DNA from 2 places in the Nonomuraea sp. NPDC050310 genome. Region 2 is predicted to be linked to the other one. Evidence: riboswitches for the same ligand, from Rfam matches in the RefSeq annotation. Region 2 holds a riboswitch; the other holds the start of a gene.
The links. A riboswitch is a leader RNA that binds a small molecule or an ion and turns the genes downstream of it on or off. The one in region 2 is predicted to bind S-adenosylmethionine.
Positions count from the first base shown of each region.

Region 1: linked by a shared signal. The riboswitch ahead of thrC (threonine synthase) and the one ahead of AB0I67_RS28660 (aminotransferase class V-fold PLP-dependent enzyme) in region 2 are both predicted to bind S-adenosylmethionine.

Region 1 is NZ_JBFAKP010000004.1:25,929-30,339, forward strand. Features, by position in the region: gene AB0I67_RS13055 (trehalose-6-phosphate synthase) at 1-1,410, opposite strand; gene AB0I67_RS13060 (RNA polymerase sigma factor) at 1,441-1,995, shown strand; SAM riboswitch class I at 2,080-2,219, shown strand; gene thrC (threonine synthase) at 2,233-3,459, shown strand; gene AB0I67_RS13070 (MoaD/ThiS family protein) at 3,459-3,734, shown strand; gene AB0I67_RS13075 (cold-shock protein) at 3,980-4,180, shown strand.
Region 2 is NZ_JBFAKP010000014.1:157,293-161,703, reverse strand. Features, by position in the region: gene AB0I67_RS28665 (DoxX family protein) at 1-563, shown strand, start outside; gene AB0I67_RS28660 (aminotransferase class V-fold PLP-dependent enzyme) at 1,063-2,361, opposite strand; SAM riboswitch class IV at 2,403-2,518, opposite strand; gene AB0I67_RS28655 (TerC family protein) at 2,617-3,339, shown strand; gene AB0I67_RS28650 (FAD-binding oxidoreductase) at 3,329-4,411, opposite strand, start outside.

The DNA of each region.
Region 1 (4,411 bases), on a different contig from region 2:
CTAAAGGGCATTCAACTGGGCGGCCAGCCACCTTTCCGGGGGCAGCGCGGTGGCCTTGGCCCGCAGCCGCAGGGCTCGCCGTACCCGCTCCTGCTCGTCCATGACCAGCGCGGCGTGCAGCGCGCGGGCGGTCTCGCCGACGTCGAAGGGGTTGACCACCAGCGCGTCCTCGCCCAGCTCGGCGGCGGCGCCGGCCTCGCGGGAGAGCACGAGCGCGCAGCGGTCGGACAGCACCGGCCCCTCCTTGGCGACCAGGTTCATGCCGTCGCGCACCGGGTTGACCAGGAGCACGTCGGCCAGGCGGTAGGCGGCCAGGCTGCGCGGGTAGTCGTCGTCGACGTTGAGGATGAGCGGGTCCCAGTCCTCCGTGGCGTACTCGTCCTCGATCTCCTTGGCGCAGCGCTGCACCGCGGCGGTGTACTCGCGGTACTCGGGCAGGTCGTGCCGGCTCGGGTAGGCGAAGGCCAGGTGCACCACCCGGCCGTGCCACTCGGGATGGGCGGCGAGGAACTCGCGGTAGGCCATCAGGCCCCGCACGATGTTCTTCGACAGCTCGGTGCGGTCGATCCGCACGATCAGCCGCCGCCCGCCGGTCTGCTCCCGTAATGCCGCGACATGGGACTCGACGTCGGGCTCGCAGGCGCGGGCCCACAGCGCGTCGCCGTCCACCCCCAGGCTGTGGACGCCGATGCGGGTGGTGCGCCCGTCATGGGTGACCGCGCCGGCGGAGACCTCCGCGCCGAGCAGGTGGCGGCAGCAGTCCATGAACGCGCGCGCCCAGCGCTCGGTCAGGAAGCCCGCGTGGTCGGCGCCGAGGATGCCCTCCAGCACCTCGCGCCCCACCTCGTCGGGCAGCAGCGAGAAGTACTCGGGCGGCGCCCACGGCGTGTGGCTGAAGTGCGCGATGCGCAGGTCGGGCCGCTCGGCGCGGAGCATCGCCGGGGTGAGGGTGAGGTGGTAGTCCTGGACCATCACCCGCGCCTCGTGCGCCGCCTCCTCGGCCAGGGCCAGCGCGAAGGCGCCGTTGTAGTCGCGGTAGGACTCCCACTCGCGCTCGAAGCGGGTGCCGAAGTGCGGGCTGGTCGGGATGTCGTAGAGCAGGTGGTTGACGAACCAGAGCGTGGAGTTGGCAACCGCGTTGTAAGCCCGGTGAAAGGTGGCCGGGGGAATATCCAGCATGCGCAACGGACCGGTGTCGTACCCCGCGTGGTCGAGCCGGCCGCCGGGGGCCTGCCGTACCGCGCCGCGGTCGCCGTCGGACAGCGCGGCACAGACCCAGAGCACGTCCTTGGCCACCCCCGACAGGCCCGAGACCAGCCCGCCGCCGCCGCGTTTCATCGTCAGGACGCCGTCGGCGTCGACCGTGAAGGAGACCGGCCCCCGGTTGGAGGCCACCAGGACGCTGTTCATGAAAACCCTCCCCGCTCTTAGGATCTCTCTATGGCGCTTGATGAGCTAACCGAGGAACTGGCCCGATCCGCAGCGGGCGGCGATCACCGTGCGCTCGGTGAGCTGCTCAAGCGGATCGAGCCCGATGTGTTGCGGCACTGCGCCCGGATCTTGCCCTACCACCAGGATGCCGAGGAAGCCTGCCAGGACACGCTGCTGGCCGTGGCGCGAAACATCGGCCGGTTCGAGGGGCGGGCCCGCTTCAGCACGTGGCTGCACATCGTGACGGCCAACTGCGCGCGCACCACCTACCGCTCGCTCAAGCGGCGCGCGGCCGAGCAGACCTCCGACGAACTGCCCACCCAGCGGCCCGACGTGCGCCGGGTGAGCGTGATCGCCGGCTCGCGGCTCGACCTGCTCGACGCGATGGAGGCGCTGGAGGCCGACAAGCCGGACCTGGCGCAGGCTCTGGTGTTGCGCGACATCGTCCAGCTCGACTACAACGAGGTGGCCGAACAGCTCGGCATCCCGCTCGGCACCGCCAAGTCGCGCATCCACCAGGCGCGCAAGTACGTGCAGGCGGCACTGGGCGAGGACTACCGCTGAGACGGCCTGTCTCGACTGGCGAGACGCTGAGTTGTCAGCGTCGCCAGTCCAGGTAGAGTGCTGCGCAGAAACACAACTTCATATTGCTCATCCAGAGGGGTGGAGGGACCGGCCCTGCGAAGCCCCGGCAACCCTCCCGGTTCGTGCTCGTGACGTGACGAGGCCGACCGGGACAGGTGCCAATTCCGGCCCGTGACCAAGGTGGTCGCGGGCGAAGATGAGGGAAGGCCTCGCTTCATGTCGCTCGACTTCGGCCCTGCTGTCGCGCTCTCCTGCCGCGAATGCGGCACGCGCTACGACCTCGGTCCCCACTTCGCCTGTCTCGAGTGTTTCGGGCCGCTCGAGGTGGCCTACGACTTCGGTACGGTGACCCGCTCGGACATCGAGTCCGGTCCCGACAACATCTGGCGCTACCGGCGGCTCCTCCCGGTCCCCGTGGACGTGACCGAGAAGCGGAACATGAACCCCGGCTGGACCAAGCTGGTCCGCGCCGAGGGGCTCGGCAAGTCGCTCGGTCTCAAGTCCCTGCACATCAAGGACGACTCCGGCAACCCCACCCACTCCTTCAAGGACCGGGTGGTCGCGATCGCCGTCGAGGCGGCCCGCACCTTCGGTTTCCACACCCTGTCGTGCTCCTCCACCGGCAACCTGGCCGGCGCGGTCACCGCCGCGGCCGCCCGCGCCGGGCTGGAGGCCTGCGTCTTCATCCCCGCCGACCTGGAGCAGGCGAAGATCGCCATGGCCCGGGTGTTCGGCGGCAAGCTGATCGGCATCGAGGGCACCTACGACGAGGTCAACCGCTTCTGCTCGGAGCTGATCGGCGACCCGGCCGGCGAGAAGTGGGGCTTCGTCAACGTCAACCTGCGGCCCTACTACGCCGAGGGATCCAAGACGCTGGCCTACGAGATCGCGGAGCAGCTCGGCTGGCGGCTGCCGGACCAGATCGTCATCCCGGTGGCCTCCGGCTCGCAGCTCACGAAGATCGACAAGGGCTTCAAGGAGCTCGTCGCGCTCGGCCTGGTCGAGGAGAAGCCGTACAAGATCTTCGCGGCCCAGGCGACCGGGTGCTCGCCGGTGGCGGCGGCCTACAAGGCCGGGCACGACGTGGTCCAGCCGGTGAAGCCGGACACGATCGCCAAGTCGCTGGCGATCGGCAACCCGGCCGACGGCCCCTACGTGCTCGACATCGCCCGCCGGACCGGCGGCGCGGTGGAGGACGTCACCGACGCCGAGATCGTCTCGGCGATCCACCTGCTGGCCTCGACCGAGGGCATCTTCGCCGAGACGGCGGGCGGGGTCACCGTGGGGGTGCTGCGCAAGCTCGTGGCGGCCGGGAAGCTCGACCCCGAGCTGGACACGGTGGTGCTCAACACCGGCGACGGCCTCAAGACCCTCGACGTGGTCACGGCCGAGCCGTCCGCGGTGATCAAGCCCTCGCTCGACGCGTTTAGGAAGGTTATCTGATGAGTGTTTCGGTGCGGATTCCGACAATTCTGCGCACATACACGGGCGGAAGTGCAGATGTGCGCGGGGAGGGCGCGACGCTTCGCGAGGTGCTCCAGAAGCTCGACGCCGACTTCCCGGGTATCGGCGCGCGAATTCTGGATGAATCGGGCAAGATTCGCCGTTTTGTCAATGTCTATGTCGGGGAAGAGGACGTCCGTTTCTCCGAGGGCCTTGACACCGCGACGCCCGAAGGCGCGCAGATCTCGATCATCCCGGCGGTCGCGGGCGGCTGATCCGGCCCCTTCCGTACGACGCACCCCCTGGGCCCTCGCCCGGGGGGTGTTCGTATCTGCAGGGACATTTCAAACTTAAAGGAAATGTAGCGCTAAGCAGTTTTGTGCTTGACTCTGTTCCCCAATGCCACCTCACAGGTATGGTCGAGTGCGGTCGACTGGCTGGAAATCCCCTTAAGTCAGGAAGACTGCGGATCTTGCGAGAGGAATGGGCGAGGTCCGGAGCCCAGTTAGAGGAGTCGGAAGTGGCGCAGGGCACCGTCAAGTGGTTCAACGCGGACAAGGGCTACGGCTTCATCGCGGTAGACGGTGGTAAGGATGTCTTCGTCCATTACTCAGCGATCATGATGGACGGCTATCGGTCTCTCGAGCAGGGCCAGCGGGTCGAGTTCGAGATCACGCAGGGACAGAAGGGGCCGCAGGCCGAATCTGTCCGAGCGGTCTGACACACACCTGGCCGGTGGTTCGTACGGCAACGCAGTCCGTGCGAACCGCCCACGAACGCGCGTGGCCGGGTCCGTTCCGGACCCGGCCCGAGCCCCGGCCTCCGGCGACCCGTCCCAGGTGAGGCACCCTCATGAGCAGCCGACTCATGGCGTCGGCTTGCACTCGACCGGGTAGAGTGCTAAACAGTTCGTTGGCACTCTCGATAGCAGAGTGCCAATGATGGATCGAGG
Region 2 (4,411 bases):
TCGTGCGGGTGGCGGCGCTTCTGCTGCTGGCCGTCACGATCGGGGCGATGATCTTCGTGCACTTCCGTAACGGGATCTTCATCGCCGACAACGGGTGGGAGCTCGTGGGGGCCCTGGGGGCGGGGTGCCTCATGCTCATGGCCACCGGGGGTGGGCGGCTTGGGCTTGACGGGCTCTACCTGGCTCTGCGGCGGCGCAACAAGGCGCGGGACGCCGCTCAGGAGGAGTTGTCCACGGCTCGTCAGGCGCGGGAGGACGCCGAGCGCAAGGCCGCCGAGGCCCGTACCGAGGCCGCCGAGGCCGAGGCGGCCCGTGCCGCCGACCGCGAGGCCCGGCGTGACGCCGTCCAGGAGTCGACCGGGGCCACCCGGGACGTCGCTCGCGACGCCGCCGACGACGCCCGTGACTCCGCCCGCGACGCCCGCCACTCCGCGGCGTCGGCCCAGGCCGCCGAGGAAACCCGCCCCAACACCGTGCCCCAACAGGCCCACGGCCTCTCCGAGGCAGACCGCAGGGACATCGACGCCTTGCTCGCCGACGAAAAGCGCCGCGGCGAATCCTGACCCACCCAACAGCGGGCGGGCCGCACCGGGCCTGAGGCCGGGGTGGTCGGGCCGCGGTGGTTGGGCTGGCCGGACCGGGGATGCCGAGGTGCCGGGCCGGGGTGGCCGAGGTGCCCGGCTTAGGGATGCCGGGTGGCCGAGGTGGCCGGGCTAGGGATGCCGGGGTGGCCGGAGGGGCCGGGGTGAGCAGGCCGGGGGCCGGAGCCGGGGGCCAGGCGGACCCACCGCCCGCCCCCCGCCGCCACCCGATACGGCGAGGACCCCGTGCGGCGGCTGCCTCCCACCGATGCGGCGAGGACCCCGTGCGGCGGCCGCCCTCCCACCGATGCGGCGAGGACCCCGTGCGGCGGCCTGCCTCCCACCGATGCGGCGAGGACCCCGTGTGGTGGCCGCCCGTCCACCGATGCGGCGAGCACCCTGTACGGCGGCCACCGGTCCACCGATGCGGCGAGAACCCCGGACAAGGGCCACCGAGGCGGCGAGGATCCCGCGTGGGGGGTCAGCGGGTGGTGAGGTTGTGGAGGGCGGTGAGGAGGCGGTCGATGTGCTCGTCGGTGGTGCCCAGGCCGATGGAGGCGCGGACGGCTGAGGCGGTGCCGTCCTCACAGCCACCGTCCGCAGTCCCCAGCAGGTGCCGCACGAAGGGATGCGCGCAGAACTTCCCGTCCCGCACCCCGATCCCGTACTCGGCCGACAGAACCTCGGCCACCTCCCGAGCGGTGAACCCGTCGACCACGAACGACACGATCCCCACCCGAGGGTGGTCAGCCCCCCACAGGGAAAGCTCCCGCACCCCGGAAAGGCCCGCGATCCCGGCCCGGAGCCGCCCGATCAGCCGCTCCTCCTCCCGCACGAGCGCCGTCCACCCGGTGGCGGAGAGCGCGTCGCAGGCGGCGGCCAGCGCGATGGCGCCGAGCACGTTAGGGGTGCCGGCCTCGTGCCGGGGCTCGGGGTCGTCGTGCCACTCGATCTCGTCGTTGACCGCCCGCACCGCGCCGCCGCCCTTGAGGTACGGCTCGCCCGCCGCCAGCCAGTCCCGCCGCCCGATCAGCACGCCGGCGCCAAAGGGCGCGTAGAGCTTGTGCCCGGAGAAGGCGACGTAGTCGAGGTCGAGCGCGGTGATGTTGAGCCGCCGGTGCGGCACGAGCTGGGCGGCGTCGACGAGGATGCGCGCCCCGTGCCGGTGGGCGATGTGCGCCAGGGCCGCGATCGGCCACAGTTCGCCGGTGACGTTGGAGGCGGCGGTGACGACCAGCAGCTTGGGGCCGTCGATCCCGGCGAGGGCCTCGTCCACGGCGCGTACGGTCTCGCCGGGGAAGGCGGGCGGCGCCAGCCGTACGACATCGGTCCAGGGAAGCAGCGAGGCGTGGTGCTCGGTGTCGAAGACGACCACGGTGGTGCCTTCGGGCAGGCAGCCGGCCAGCAGGTTGGTGGAGTCGGTGGTGTTCCGGGTGAAGATCACCGCGTCGTCGGGGCGGGCGCCGGCGAAGGCCCGCACGGTGTGCCGCGCCTGCTCGTAGCGGGCGGTGGTGAGCTGGGAGGCGTAGCCCGCGCCGCGGTGGACGCTGGAGTAGGCCGGCAGGGCGGCGGTCACGGCCGCGCTGACCGGCTCCAGACAGGGCGCGCTGGCGGCGTAGTCGAGGTTGGCGTAACTCACCAGCCGGCCACCCTTGACCGGAACCTCCAGGTCGGCACCCAGGACCGCGGGCAACTCACGCGCGCCGGACTCGCCGGGCGAGGCGGCGGGGGAGGTGGTGCTCTGGGCGGGGACAGAGCTGAAGATGCTGAGCGTGGACACGGCGAACTCCTTCGAGGCCTTGGGCCCCGATCCGTCCGTGGAGCCCGCGCTTGCCCGCCACACCTCGTGACGGACCAGGTCCTCACCCGGGGCACCCCGCCGCGGACGCGAGGGTTGCCGGCCAGCAAGCCGGGGCTGTGCGCTGGCACTCATGACCTTCGTCGGAACTATAACCGACACAGGGGCGGAAACCGCAAGTCGCGAACTTTCTCGAGTCGACGATCGTTGTGTGCAGATTGAGCAAGGAGGTACAGAATGCTGGACTGGGTGACCAACCCAGAGATCTGGATCGGGTTTCTCACCCTGGTCGCACTCGAGATCGTGCTGGGCATTGACAACATCATCTTCATCTCGATCATCGCGGGGAAGCTCCCGCCCGAGCAGCGCGATCGTGCTCGGGTGCTGGGTCTCGCCGCCGCGTTGATCAGCCGCCTGGCGCTGCTGCTCGCCCTGTCGTGGGTGATCAGGCTGACCGAGCCGCTCTTCACCGTGCTGGGTCAGGAGATATCCGGACGAGATCTGATCCTCATTCTCGGCGGTCTGTTCCTGCTGGCCAAGAGCGTGCTGGAGATCGGCCACAGCATGGAGCTGAAGGACGGCGAGGGGGGCACCAAGCGCAAGGTCACCTCGTTCGCCTCGGCGATCATCCAGATCATGATCCTGGACATCGTCTTCTCGCTGGACTCGGTCATCACCGCGGTCGGCATGGTCGACGAGCTGGGCGTGATGATCGCCGCGGTCATCGCCTCGGTGATCGTGATGCTCTTCGCCAGCGGCCCGATCAGCCGTTTCGTGGACCGGCACCCGAGCATCAAGATGCTGGCGCTGTCCTTCCTCGTGCTGATCGGCGTCGTGCTGCTCGCCGAGGGCTTCGAGCAGCACATCAGCAAGGGTTACATCTACTTCGCGATGGCCTTCTCCCTGGTCGTGGAGATGCTGAACATCCGGATGCGGAGCAGGCACCGGGCTAAGCAGTAAGGGTCCGCTCGCCGCCGAACAGGCCCGCCGGGTCGAGGCGTCTCTTCGTCTCGGCCAGGCGCGCGCCGTACTCCGGGGTGAAGGCCCGCGCGATCTGGTCGGGCCCGGCGGCGAAGTTGAACGGCGTGTAGCCGGTCGCGGCGGCGCCGAGTCCGGCCGAGAAGCGGCCGCCGAAGTCCTGTACGGCGGCGGCGACGTCCGGCCCGGGCGCGAGGCTGACCGCCTCGGCCACGAACTCGCCCTGGGCGTAGGCCAGCCCGGGGTCGAGCTGCGGCGCGCCGCCGATGTGCCGCACCAGCCACAGCAGGTACGGCTCGGCATCCCGGGGCGAGATGCCGGCGAGGTAGTCGATCGCTTCGTCGCTGAGCCCGGCCAGCATCTCCGCGCGCAACATGAACGGCAGCGGATCGGTCGGGTCGGCGGTGATCTCGTCGATCCGGTTCGAGGGCATTGGCCCGGTGAGGTCCATGACGAGTCCCGGCAGCGCCCGCAGCGGCGCGAGCAGCTCGTCCATGCCCGAGTGGTCGGGTCCGGGGTGGCACAGGCAGATCCGGGCGACCGACTGGCCGCGCATGGGCGGCGGCACGAAGGGCGCGTCCGGCACGTGCAGCACACCCACCGCGGAGGTCAGCTCGCGCGGCACGGTGGCCACCCAGTCGCGGTAGGCGAGGAGGACGTCCCTGGCCAGGTCGGCCGGCCACATCATGGACCCGGCGTAGAGCTGCGCGGCCGGGAACAGCCGGGTGCGCAGCGCGGTGACCACGCCCAGGTTGGGCCCGAAGCCGCGCAGCGCGGCCATCAGCCCGGGGTCGCGCTGGTCGTCGACCCAGCGGATCTCGCCGTCGGCGGTGACGAGCTGGAGTTCGACGATGGCCTGCGCGGCCAGGCCGAAGGGCCGGGCCAGGAAGCCCAGGCCGCCGCCGAGGCTGTAGCCGACGACGCCGACGTCGCTGGTGCTGCCGACCAGGGGCGCCAGGCCGTGCGGGTGGGCGGCGTCGATGACCGCCTTCCACTTGGCGCCGGGGCCGACCAGGGCGGTGTCGCCGTTGATGGCGACGGTGTCCATGCCGGA